DNA from 3 places in the Paraburkholderia sp. GAS82 genome. Region 3 is predicted to be linked to each of the others. Evidence: predicted binding sites of a transcription regulator. Region 3 holds the regulator's gene; each other region holds the start of a gene.

Region 1 (4,142 bases), on a different contig from region 3:
GCTGCGGCTCTTCGGACGCGTGGTTAGACCCGGAGGCGAAGCGTATCTGTTTGATGCTTACAGTCAGCGCGGCGACGTGGATGAAGTGATTTCTCGGGGAGCAAGGGCTGCGATGCAGATTTACAGCCCTTACATACTTGCATCGTCTGTCTTCGACCAGGCACAAAAAGAATGCGAGGAAGGGACGTCTTGCCAATACACCGATGCAGCAAATGAATTTGAAAAGGTTCTGAAAAATGGGTCGGCCAAGGATCAGGAGAAGCTCGCCATGTGGGCGAATCTTGGACTGTCCAAGATTGCGGAAAACAATCTCGATTACCTGACAGAGATCGAGCGCGCACGGCAGGCGATAAGGATTGATCGAAAGTTCTCGTGGGCTCGCTATAACTGGGGCATCGCACTGGAAAACATGGGTTGCGATAAGGAGGCACTCGAAAAATATCAACGGGTAGCAGTCGACCGCGACTTTTTCGCCGCCGGGCATAATGCGCTCGGACGCGAGTACCTTAAAATTGCGAGCCACGAATATATACCGACGGACTCATCGCTTCGACTGCACGCCCAGCCAGCCGAGTTAGCCCAACGCGAGTTCGAATCGGCCATTCGACACGATCCTCGCTACGCCGAGGCTTATGTCAATCTGGGCGAAGCGCTGGAGCTACAGGGAAAGCATACTGAGGCGCTGGACAAGCTGCGCGCGGCAATCGCGCTGGACGACGAATATACAAGCAAGGCGTACAAAGAGGTCGCGAAGATCGAGACCCGACTCAGAGAACCGGAAAGGGCTGCAACCGCACTGGAGGAGGCCATGATTAGCGAAAAGCGCCATCCGCAGTGCCGCGGCAATTCGGAATCGGCCGACGCCGACGCGTGGCGCAGTTGCCTCGCCGACCTGTCAAAGGATGAGCTGCCGAAATTTGGCCGGCACACGGTGAATTGGCCAACGGCGCATTTCGAAACCGCGGATTGCCGGAGGTACGCAATCGAAAACTGGCCTTGAGTCGGCGAACCACGTGGACGGTGATTGCCATGGTGCCCGGTTCCGGGGCGCTAGCGTGAGTGTGTCGAACGGGGAGCGCCTGACCGTCGCCCCATACTTCGAATGAGCGTTCATCCGCTGAACTGAAACTGTTGTCCGGGCCGTTCAGCTGGCTTTGACATAGAGTAGCCGCTCTCCTGGAGCAGTCGAAAAATCTGTCGCTTGAATGAATTGCCCGCCGGCCCCATTCTGCTCAGTGCCTTCGCAGCATCTTGGTGTGCAACATCACTCTCGACCGCCAAGCTGCGATTCTCCAAATCCCCTCCGCAATTCAAAGTAATATTGCCGCATCGAACCTCGACACCAAGAGCATAAACACCCGGAGGCCCCGCTTGAGTACAACCATCAAGGCATTTACGCTCGCCATCATCATCTTTCCGGTAATGTGTTCCGCTCAGACAAGCGGCTGCGATGCGAAACGCAACTCGGTGGAGCAAGAGGTTACGTACGCAAAGGCCGACGGCAAGAGTGCCAGGAAAATTGCCGAGCGGCAGCGCAAGGTCGATGAGGTGCATGCGGAACTCGAGAGATTGCAGACGTAAGCGGCGCAATAATCACCTTTGCCGTGACGGCTTCGGTGCAGCGCTTCGGGAAGCATGCTCCGCAGGTCCTAACCATTCGATACCCGCGCTAGCCGTACAGTTTTCTCACGCAGCGGCACACCAGACACCAAACGACCAACCCACGCGAACGCGACGAACCGGAAGATCCTCTGACCATGAAAGGAAAGGAGAGACCTCATGCAGAGCCATGAGCGAGCGCGTCTGGCCATGGTTGTCGACTCTGTCTGGCGCATGGCGCTTCGCCTCGGATTCCGGCTCGCTCGCGCCTGGTGGCACCTTCGACGGCCTCGCCACGAGGGCGCGCTAGTCGCAATCTATGTCGGGCAGGCGCTGTTGCTGGTGCACTCATCGTACCGCGACGAGTGGAATTTTCCCGGCGGTAGTCTCGAGCCTGGCGAGGCGCCCGAAGCAGCGGCGCACCGCGAAATGGAGGAGGAGCTGGGTCTCTCGCCGCACCCATTACGCCCCGCGGGCAGTGTGTACGGCATTTGGGACGGGAGAAGAGACCGGGTGCATTTCTTTGAACTGCACCTCGATCGCTTGCCCGAGCTGCGGCTTGATAATCGTGAGATTGTCGCCACGCATCTGGCATCACCTGAGGAGTTGCAGGGCATGGCGCTGACAGGGGCAGTCACCGCGTATCTCAGCAGTCGATCGCCGGTCGATAGCGCCTGAAGCGATATCAGGCCGCAGGTCGACTGCATGCGGTTGCCTCAGTTTCTTCCGGTGACAAAACCGTGTCGCCCGATTGTCTCGCGATTCGTTTATACGTTCATCCGCCGCGGAAGCCAGTCAGGAGGTGTGGGCCGTCAATCATCGAAACCGCGGCCACGCGCGGTTTGCTATCATATACTGTACAAACATACAGTCCATTGATCGTCCCGTGGTGACCGATGCTTCCTGACGCGCCCTCCGTCGCTACTATCGATGTTCCTTCCGCGGCTCTTGCCGGCCAGGCAGGGGAGAGCTCGCCGCCGCCCTGGGCGCTTTACTACCTGCTGAATTTCGAACGTGCGCTGGCATGGCTCGCCGAGCGCTACGCCGACGTGCTCGGCCCCGACGAGCGCAGCTTTCTCACGGAGTTCAGCCGCTTGCCACAGGCATCGCGGGCGCTGCTCGTGCGCATGCTGATGCGCAAAGGCACGCTTTTCAAAGCCAGCCGCCTGGTCTACGAGGAAATCGGCTGCCCACTGCTCGCAGCCACGCCATTGATTGCGCTTGGCTGGATCGACGCTACACCTCATCTAAGCCTCGACGAGCTATTCGCGCTGGCGACCCGCCCGGAACTGCAGCAGATTTTTACCGACGTCCCCGCACGCAAAGGGCTCCGCAAGTCAGATCTGCTCGACGCCTTGCGTGCGACCTGTCACGACGCCAAACCCTACGACGTCTGGAATCCGCAAACCTCCGACCGTGTGTTTCATGTCACCGTCGCGCCGCTGTGCGAACGTCTGAGGCTGATGTTCTTCGGCAATCTGCAGCAGGACTGGTCGGAGTTCGTGCTCGCGGATCTCGGCGTGTTCCAGTACGAGACAGTGGCGTTTTCTCCGTCGTCACGGGCGTTTCAACAGCGCGCGGATGTGGACGGCTATCTCGCCTTGCACGCCTGTCGCGAAGCGCTCGAGACGCTGAGCGCAGATGAGCCCGTTGACCCGCTGGTCGACGAAATCGCTGCTATCGAGATCGGCAACCCGTGGCTCGAAGCGCGTCGTGCCAAGCTGCTCTTTCGCGTCGGACAGCATTGCGAACGCCAGCAGCAGTGGGACGCGGCGCTGAGCGTCTATATACGCTGCACCTGGCCGGGGGCACGTCATCGGCGCATGCGGGTGCTCGAGCGCTGTGGCCGTTTCGAGGCGGCGTTCGCCTTGGCGCAGGAAGCGGCCGAAGGGCCGGAAAGCGAAGAGGAACGTCAGCGTCTCGCTCGCATGTTGCCGCGACTGCAACGTCGTCTGGGTCTACAGGCAGCGAGGGGCACGCAGGCTCGTCCCATCGAGCGCAGTACGCTGGTTTTGCCTCGGCCCGCTGCGCCTCTCGCGGTGGAATACGTCGCGCGCGATCATCTGGGTTGTCCGCACGCGCCGGTTCACTATGTCGAGAATGCGCTGATCAATTCGCTGTTCGGTTTGCTGTGCTGGGAACCTGTGTTCGCGGCGATCCCCGGTGCGTTTTTCCATCCTTTCCAGCGCGGCCCAGCTGATCTGCATGCGCCCGATTTCCATGCGCGCCGCGCCGCGCAGTTCGAAGTTTGCCTCGCGCAACTCGACAGTGGCGCGTATCGCGAGACGATACTGCGGCATCTCGAGAGCAAGGCAGGGTTACTGTCTCCGTTCGTGTTCTGGGGTGTTTTGACGCCTGAACTCGTCACCCAGGCACTCGATTGTCTGCCGGCCGCGCATCTGAAACTCTGGTTCGAACGGCTCCTGCGCGACATTCGCAGCAACCGTTCCGGCCTGCCGGATCTCGTGCGCTTCTGGCCTGCCGAGCGGCGCTATGAGCTGATCGAAGTGAAGGGGCCCGGCGATCGTCTGCAGGACAACCAG
Region 2 (4,142 bases), on a different contig from region 3:
TGGAGCCGCCACGAGCCAAGCGGATGATGACCATACTAGAATCCTTGAAAACCGGGGTTCGGAACCACTGAAACAGGCGATTATAGCGGGAAACTGAAGCCATAACAAACACTTACGGGGAAAACTAGCATTCATCGTTGCGCTGGGGCTGTCGTCCGGCCGGCCGGCCCTCTTCAAATCGCCCGATCACCTGACGGAAAGCCCGCAAACCTCGCCTCGCTACCGTACCGCCCGCCGCCCTTTCCGCCCGGTTCCCGCCTGTCGCACGGGCCCGACTTACCGCGTCACCTACGAGGCAACCTGGGCGTCAGCGAATTCCATCAATCAGCTTGCGACGTGGCCTGCGCCACGCCGCGGGGCGTAGAATGCGCCTCGGTCCGCGCACCGTTGCGCACCAGTCCTCACGACCGCCCGTCACTGAACTCTTGCCCCCATGTCCACACGCGTTTCGAATTCACCGCGCTTCAGGTCCAAGACGATTACCGCGGCACTCGCCTTCTTCTTCGGCAGCCTCGGCGCGCACCGTTTCTACTTATATGGAAAGCGCGACCTGTATGGCTGGATTCACCTGATCTGTACGCTGTTCGGCATTCCGGGTGTTCTGCTGCTGATCCTCACCCAGCGGACCTCGGCGCTCGGTTGGGTGCTGGCGGTCCCGGGCGCAATCTCACTATTTTCCGCATTCCTTGCAGCGATTGTCTACGGACTGCGTCCCGACGAAAAGTGGGATGCGCAATTCAACCCGCAGAGCGCGCAAAGCAGCCGTTCCGGCTGGCCGGTGATCTTCGTCGTGATTTTCTCGCTGTTCATTGGCGCCATGCTGATGATGGCGAGCCTTGCCGTTGCATTCGATACCTATTTCGAATCGTCGATGTAGGCGATTCGAGGGGCGTCGGCCGAACAGATCGATCAAACGGGCTGGCGGCGCCAACGCTCGTACGCCCCAGCTAAAAGAGATCCATTTGTCCGTCGTCGCGCGCCGGGATCGGCGCCGGCGGCTGCGCGCGGACAAACTGCGACATATCCAGAATGCCTCGCCGACGCTCGTTCAGACCGAGCCGACGCGCGGCTTTATGGAAGCGCTGATTCATCAGATCGGCCCACAAACCCTCACCTTTCATTCGTGTGGCAAAGGAGGCGTCGTAGTCCTTGCCACCGCGCATGTCGCGCACGCGGTTCATGACCCGCTCGGCCCGATCCGGGAAATGCGCTGCGAGCCAGTCTTTGAATAGCGGCGCGACTTCCCACGGCAGACGCAGCACGATATAGCTCGCATTGGTCGCCCCCGCTTCCGCACACGCCTCCATGACCCGCTCCATGTCAGGCTCGGTGACGAACGGAATTACTGGCGCAATACTGACGCCCACCGGAATTCCGGCCTCGCTCAGCGTGCGGATTGTGCGCAGCCGCCGTGCCGGCGTTGCTGCTCGTGGTTCGAGCGTGCGGGCAATCTCGGCATCCAGCGTGGTGATGGTGATGGCCGCCATGAACTGGCCGCGCTCCGCCATAGGTACAAGCAGATCCAGATCGCGCTCGATCAATGACGACTTGGTAATAGCCGCAAACGGATGACCGCGCGCGTGCAACACCTCGATTACCCGTCGCGTGAGACCCAACTCGCGTTCGACCGGCTGCCAGGCATCCGTATTGACGCCGAGTGCGATCGGCTCCGGCACGTACGACTTCTTCGAAAGCTCCCGTTCGAGCAGTTCCGGCGCGTTGACCTTGGCGTAAATGCGGCTCTCGAAATCGAGTCCCGGCGATAGCCCCAGATAACTATGGGTGGGCCGCGCGAAGCAATAGATGCAGCCGTGTTCGCAACCGCGATAAGGATTGAGCGAGACGTTAAACGGGATGTCGGGCGACGCGTTGCGGGTCAGGATGGTTTTGGCACGCTCTTCAAAGATCTGCGTGCGCAACTTGGGTGAACTACCTTCCTCTTCCTCATTTGGCGCCCAGCCGTCATCCACCGCTTCGCGCTGGTCAAGCTCATAGCGGCCTTGCAGGTTCGTCACGGCACCGCGCCCTTTGTGGGGCGTAGGCGGGGCGATCGGATATTCGGGGACGGAATCAGTCACGGCGAGGTCAGGCCAAAACAGGAAACGGGAACGAAAAAACGGCTCACTGTTACTGTATAAATATACAGTGTTTGAGCCGTTTGTCGAGTCCCGTCTTTACCTTACCGACAGCCTATTCGCCCACCGCGATCGTCAAGGTTTCCTTGATTTCTTCCATCACCACATAGCTCTTCGACTGCACCGCCCCGGGCAGCTGCAGCAGGATATCGCCGAGCAGCTTGCGGTAGTCGGCCATCTCGCCAATGCGGGCCTTGATGAGGTAGTCGAAGTCGCCCGACACCAGATGACACTCGAGCACCTCGGGAATCTTCTGCACCTCGCGGCGAAACTGGTCGAACATGTTGCCGCTCTTGTGGTCGAGCGTAATCTCGACAAACACCAGCAGCGCAGCGCCCAGCTCAGCCGGATTGACACGCGCATGGTAGCCGGTGATCACGCCGTCGCGCTCCATCCGCTTGACCCGTTCGATGCATGGCGTAACCGACAGCCCAACCTGCTCGGCGAGGTCTTTCATCGCCATCCGGCCGTCCTGCTGAAGCAGCCTGAGAATCCTGTGATCGAGCTTGTCGAGCGCACGGATCGGTTGACGATGTGTTCGCATGGCCTTTTTACTGAAAATCTTAAAAATACAATAACAAAACCTACCTGACACTCAATACTATAGCGGATAACACTGGGCTGAAAGCGTATCACCTCGTTAATCGAATTATCTACAAACGAGCTGATTTCTCCAAGGACGCGCGAGCCCCAAAGAACCTTCTGGAGCAGCTATGCGAGTCGTCGTTTTGGGCAGTGGCGTCGTCGGGGTGACGAGCGCTTATTATCTTGCACGCGCCGGTCATGAAGTCACGGTGATCGACCGCGAAGCCGGTCCGGCACTCGAAACGAGCTTTGCCAACGCCGGTCAGATCTCGCCAGGCTACGCGTCGCCATGGGCCGCGCCGGGCGTGCCGATGAAGGCTGTCAAGTGGATGTTCCAGAAGCACGCGCCGCTTGCCATCCGCCTCGACGGCACGCAATTCCAGTTGCAATGGATGTGGCAGATGCTGCAGAACTGCACGTCGTCGCGCTATGCGGTCAACAAGGGCCGTATGGTGCGCCTTGCCGAATACAGCCGCGACTGCCTGCAGGCCCTGCGCGCCGACACCGGCATCCAGTACGAAGGCCGTACCGGCGGCACGCTGCAGGTGTTCCGCACGCAGCAGCAATTCGACGGCGCCGCGAAAGACATCGCCGTGCTGAAAGACGCCAATGTGCCGTTCGAACTGCTGTCGCCGGACGAACTCGCGCGTGCCGAGCCAGCACTCGCTGCAACTGCCCACAAGCTGACGGGCGGCCTGCGTCTGCCGGGCGACGAAACCGGCGATTGCCAGATGTTCACCACGCGCCTCGCGGCACTGGCTGAAGAACTGGGCGTGACATTCCGCTACAACACGCCGATCGACGCGCTCGCCATGGCGGGCGGCCGGATCGCCGGCGTGCAATGCGGTAGCGAACTGGTACGCGCCGACGCGTTCGTAGTGGCGCTCGGTTCGTATTCGACGAAGTTCCTCGCGGACATCGTCAAGATTCCGGTGTATCCGCTGAAGGGCTATTCGATCACCGCGCCAATCGTCAATGCCGCGGCCGCGCCGGTGTCGACCGTGCTCGATGAAACCTACAAGATTGCGATTACGCGTTTCGACGACCGGATTCGCGTCGGAGGCATGGCGGAGATTGTTGGCTTCGACAAGTCGCTGCGTCAGGCGCGTCGCGAGACGCTCGAGATGTGCGTGAACGACCTGTTCCCGGGCGGTGGCGACACGGCCAAGGCTAGCTTCTGGACCGGCCTGCGTCCGATGACCCCGGACGGCACGCCGATTGTCGGCCGCACGCCGGTGTCGAACCTGTTCCTGAATACCGGCCATGGCACGCTCGGCTGGACCATGTCGTGCGGCTCGGGCCAACTGCTGGCGGACCTGATGTCGGGCAAGCAGCCTGCCATTCAGGCGGACGACCTGTCGGTGCACCGCTACCTCGGCGAGACGGGTGGTGCAACGCGTCCGGCTTACGCCTGAGCGATTT
Region 3 (4,142 bases):
GACAGAGACCGCGATCGACGCGGTAGGGAGAACATCATGGCGAGCTACAAGAAAATCCTGCTGTGCTACGACGGCTCGCGCGAAGGCCGCAAGGCGCTGCGCTGCGGCGCCGACCTGGCGCTGGACCTGAAGGCGGAAACACATCTGCTGTCGGTTGTCGACATGCGCTCGAGCATTGCGCAAAGCGCCGGTCTCTTGACCGATGTGGCCTGCGGCAGCTTCGAGAAAACCGCTCGCGACATCCTGCAGGAAGGTGTGGAGTGGCTCACGGAGCGGGGTGTCACCGCACAAGGTCATTTTGCGTTCGGCCATCCCATAGACGAAATTGCCAATCTCGCCAACGAGCTGCATGTGGATCTGGTGGTGGTCGGTCACCGTTGCCGCACCGGCCTCTCGCGCTGGTGGATGGGCGCGGGCAATACGCCGCTGCTCGACCGCATCTCGTGCAGCATTCTGGTGGCGTGTTCGTCGGCGCAAGAGCAGGAGCAGGCCGCTGCACCGGCTGCTGCAGCTACCACTGCGGCCTGAGATAGAGCGGAGTGGAGTGGCAGAGGCCCGCCTTTGCGGGTCGGGCCGTGCCTTGGGTACAGTCAGGCTGCGCGGGAACGGGCGGCCTGACTGGTGAAGGCGCATTGCTTCGCCGCACGGCGAGCGCTAGCCGTTCAGATCTACCGCGGCCAGCTTCCACGAGAACAATCCTTCGCGCCGCAGAATCGCGGCATAGCGCGTATCGCCGACACCGTGCTGATACGTGACGACGAATTCATTGATGCCACGATAGGCGACCGTTGTCTGCGGCGGTTGCGGTGGGGTTGTCGGTGAGCCGGCCGTCGCGGGAGCGGGCGCCGTCGAGTCTGCGCTGCCGGCAGGCGCATTGGCTGGAGCGTTCGCAGGCGCATCGGGCGGTACCGGTGGCCGTTGGGTCGGATCGCCGCGCGGCGGCATTCCGTTCAGGAGTGCGGCGACGCCATCTGGGGTTGCGTAAGCATCGACCACCGGACCAATCAGTGCGACGCCTATCATCGCGCCGAGGGCCGCGAGCGGATTGCCGTTGGCACGCGCCTGGATCTTTCTCGTCAGCAGACCAGCAATCTGATCCTTCAGGCTTTCGCGCAACGCGGGATAGTCGACATATTCGCTGACGGTTTGCGCGTCACGTTCATCGGCGGCGCGTTTCAGACGATCGAGTGCGAGATACGGCAACGCATAGGCGTACCCGAGTACAGCCACGACCACAATGACAAGCACTGTGACGATCAGCGGCCGCGCGACGCCGCGTTTTGCAGGTGTTGAAACAGCCATCGGGCGAGCTTCTCCGTGAGGTGTGATCTAACGTGGACCGCATCCGCGGGAAAACGATCCCCATACGACCGATGCACGATTATCCCTGAGCCAACCGCGCGCAACCTCACGTAATGATCTTTACCGGGTGTGCGAACCGCCTGACGGCCGGTTCACCCATCTCTGGGCTTTTTTCCGGATGCTTACTCGAACATCGCATTCTGCACGCCGGCCGTTTCTTCGGCGATGCAGCGGTCGATCATGCGGCACACGGCGTCCACCGTGCCGACCATGATCAGACGCGACGGCCCGTGGTACACCCGCACCGGCGCGCGCCGGGCTGGCTCCGCCGTATTGAGCCCTGAATTTAGCGACACGCGTGCGAAGGCCGGCAGCGCCGACGGCAAGGTCGAAGCATGCGGCTGCGGGTCGTCGAACAGCGAAGCAGTAACATTGGACGCCTCGATCGGCGCGCACGGTACGAGATTGCGCAAATGGCGCAGGCGACCGAACTGACGGAAGGGCAGCAGGCGGGCAAGGCGTTCCATGATTCTCTCCAGTCGTTGTTCAGGCAAGGTTCAGAACTCAGTGGGGCGGATCAGCCCCACTGCGATGCCTTCCAGTGCGAATTCCGCACTGCCGGCCTGAACAAAGATATTTTCGTAATCGGGGTTCTCGGCGATCAGCTCGATGCCATTCGGCCGGCGCTTGAGACGCTTGACCGTCACGTCGTCGCCCAACCGCGCGACGATGATTTGGCCGTCTTTGGCTTCGCTTTTCTTCTGTACGGCGAGCAGGTCGCCGTCGAAAATGCCGGCGTCCCGCATGGACAACCCGCGCACTTTCAGCAGGTAGTCCGGCTTGCTGGAAAAGAGCGCCGGGTCGCAGGCGTAATGCTGCGAGACGTGTTCCTGCGCAAGGATCGGGCTACCCGCGGCCACCCGGCCAACCAGCGGCAGCGACAACTGCATGATGCTGGCGTGCGGCAGCGTGAACTGATGCGGCCCGTCGTCCTGACTGGCCAGCAGTAGCCGGATGCCGCGCGACGCGCCCGCGGCGAGCTCGATGACCCCCTTGCGAGCAAGCGCGCGCAAGTGCTCTTCCGCCGAGTTAGCCGAGCTGAAGCCCAGCTCGGCGGCGATCTCCGCGCGGGTGGGCGGAAAACCGGTGCGTTCGATGGCCCGGCGGATCAGATCGAAAACTTCTTGCTGTCGTGCGGTGAGTTTGGTCATGGGGTCACTGTATGGATAGACAGGTGACTGTATTTTTATACAGTATCCGGCGCAATTCAAGCTTTACTTTAAGTTCTCGACCCTGGGTGTCAGTGGAACGCCGTCAGACGGCGTCCTAACACCGGATTTCGTGCCGCAACGCCGCGTCCGGCTGTCATTACCACTTTTGAGTATTAAAAAATGAAGAAACATTATTTTTAATGATGAAAGCCCTTCGATAGACTGGGCCTCGAGTCGACGCAGGCAAGACGCGCGCAAGACCTCAAACACCAAACACAACAGACAGGAAGGGGCACGTTGCCTCGCCTGACCACCACGCGGAGAAGCTGGATGATCGATCAGGGCACGGGGCTCGCACGCAGGACCAGGAAGCTCATCACGGTGCTGGCGCTTGGCGCCGCAGCGGCACTTGGGCTGACCGGACAGACGCAGGCGGCGGACACGACGCTGCTGAATGTGTCGTACGACCCAACGCGCGAGTTGTACCAGCAGATCAACGAGGCATTCGGCAAACAGTGGAAAGCCCAGACCGGCGAGACCATCACCTTCAAGCAGTCGCATGGCGGCTCAGGTGCGCAGGCGCGCTCGGTTCTTGACGGGCTGCAGGCGGACGTCGTGACGCTCGCGCTCGCTTACGACATCGATGCGCTTGCCAGCAAGGGCATCGTCGACAAGAACTGGCAGAAGCGTCTGCCGGACAACGCCGCGCCGTACACCTCGACGATCGTTTTCCTCGTGCGCAAGGGCAACCCCAAACACATCAAGGATTGGGACGACCTGGTGAAGCCGGGCGTGTCGATCGTCACGCCGAACCCAAAAACCTCGGGCGGCGCACGCTGGAACTATCTGGCGGCATGGGCGTATGCCGAGCATCAACCGGGCGGCAATGATCAGAAGGCCAAGGAATTCGTCACGAAGCTGTACAAGAACGCGGGCGTGCTCGATTCGGGCGCGCGTGGGGCGACGACGAGCTTCGTGCAGCGCGGTATCGGCGATGTGCTGATTGCCTGGGAAAACGAAGCGTTTCTGTCGCTCAAGGAGTTTGGTCCGGACAAGTTCGAGATCGTGGTGCCGTCGGTGAGCATTCTGGCTGAACCGCCTGTATCGGTAGTCGACAAGGTGGTGGACAAGCATGGCACGCGCAAGCTGGCTGAGGCGTATCTGAACTTCCTCTACAGCGAGCAGGGGCAGGAGATTGCCGCGGAGAACTTCTACCGTCCGCGTTCGGACAAGGTGCCGGCCGCGCTGACCGCGAAGTTTCCGAAGCTGAAGCTGTACACCGTGGATGACACGTTCGGCGGCTGGGCGAATGCGCAGAAAACGCACTTCGCAGACGGTGGCGTGTTCGATTCGATCTACTCGCCGCAGTGAGGCGTAACGAGGTAAGGCAGTCAGGCTGTCGTCCGGCGCGCCTCAAGGGGCGCGCCGTTTGGCCATTCAGCCTGGTCCAGCCGCGCGACCCGGTTTTCACCCTGAAAGAGCATCGAGCATGACAACGTTGACCTTCCGCAAGCCAAGCGCCTTACCGGGCTTCGGCCTGACGCTCGGCATCACAGTGGCGTATCTGAGCCTCGTGGTGCTGATTCCGCTTGCGGCGACCTTTCTCAAGACCGCCTCGCTCGACTGGAC

The links. Region 3 encodes LexA, which represses DNA repair genes until DNA is damaged. Its sites were predicted from a motif close to ACTGTATNNNNATACAGT; they were not measured.
Region 1: P3T17_RS32495 (VRR-NUC domain-containing protein) is a predicted target of LexA. The motif match lies at 2,454-2,471, and genes of this name have one in related genera.
Region 2: P3T17_RS00025 (PA0069 family radical SAM protein) is a predicted target of LexA. The motif match lies at 2,130-2,147, and genes of this name have one in related genera.

Annotation. Positions count from the first base shown of each region.
Region 1 covers NZ_JBNDLX010000013.1:112,234-116,375, forward strand. The annotation lists gene P3T17_RS32480 (tetratricopeptide repeat protein) at 1-1,000, shown strand, start outside; gene P3T17_RS32485 (hypothetical protein) at 1,372-1,581, shown strand; gene P3T17_RS32490 (NUDIX domain-containing protein) at 1,780-2,277, shown strand; gene P3T17_RS32495 (VRR-NUC domain-containing protein) at 2,496-4,142, shown strand, end outside.
Region 2 covers NZ_JBNDLX010000001.1:2,917-7,058, reverse strand. The annotation lists gene rpsP (30S ribosomal protein S16) at 1-34, opposite strand, end outside; gene P3T17_RS00030 (TM2 domain-containing protein) at 434-877, shown strand; gene P3T17_RS00025 (PA0069 family radical SAM protein) at 948-2,078, opposite strand; gene P3T17_RS00020 (Lrp/AsnC ligand binding domain-containing protein) at 2,191-2,679, opposite strand; gene P3T17_RS00015 (D-amino acid dehydrogenase) at 2,849-4,135, shown strand.
Region 3 covers NZ_JBNDLX010000004.1:113,057-117,198, reverse strand. The annotation lists gene P3T17_RS14025 (universal stress protein) at 37-528, shown strand; gene P3T17_RS14020 (DUF2939 domain-containing protein) at 655-1,302, opposite strand; gene P3T17_RS14015 (hypothetical protein) at 1,485-1,829, opposite strand; gene lexA (transcriptional repressor LexA) at 1,860-2,513, opposite strand; gene P3T17_RS14005 (sulfate ABC transporter substrate-binding protein) at 2,844-3,884, shown strand; gene cysT (sulfate ABC transporter permease subunit CysT) at 4,003-4,142, shown strand, end outside.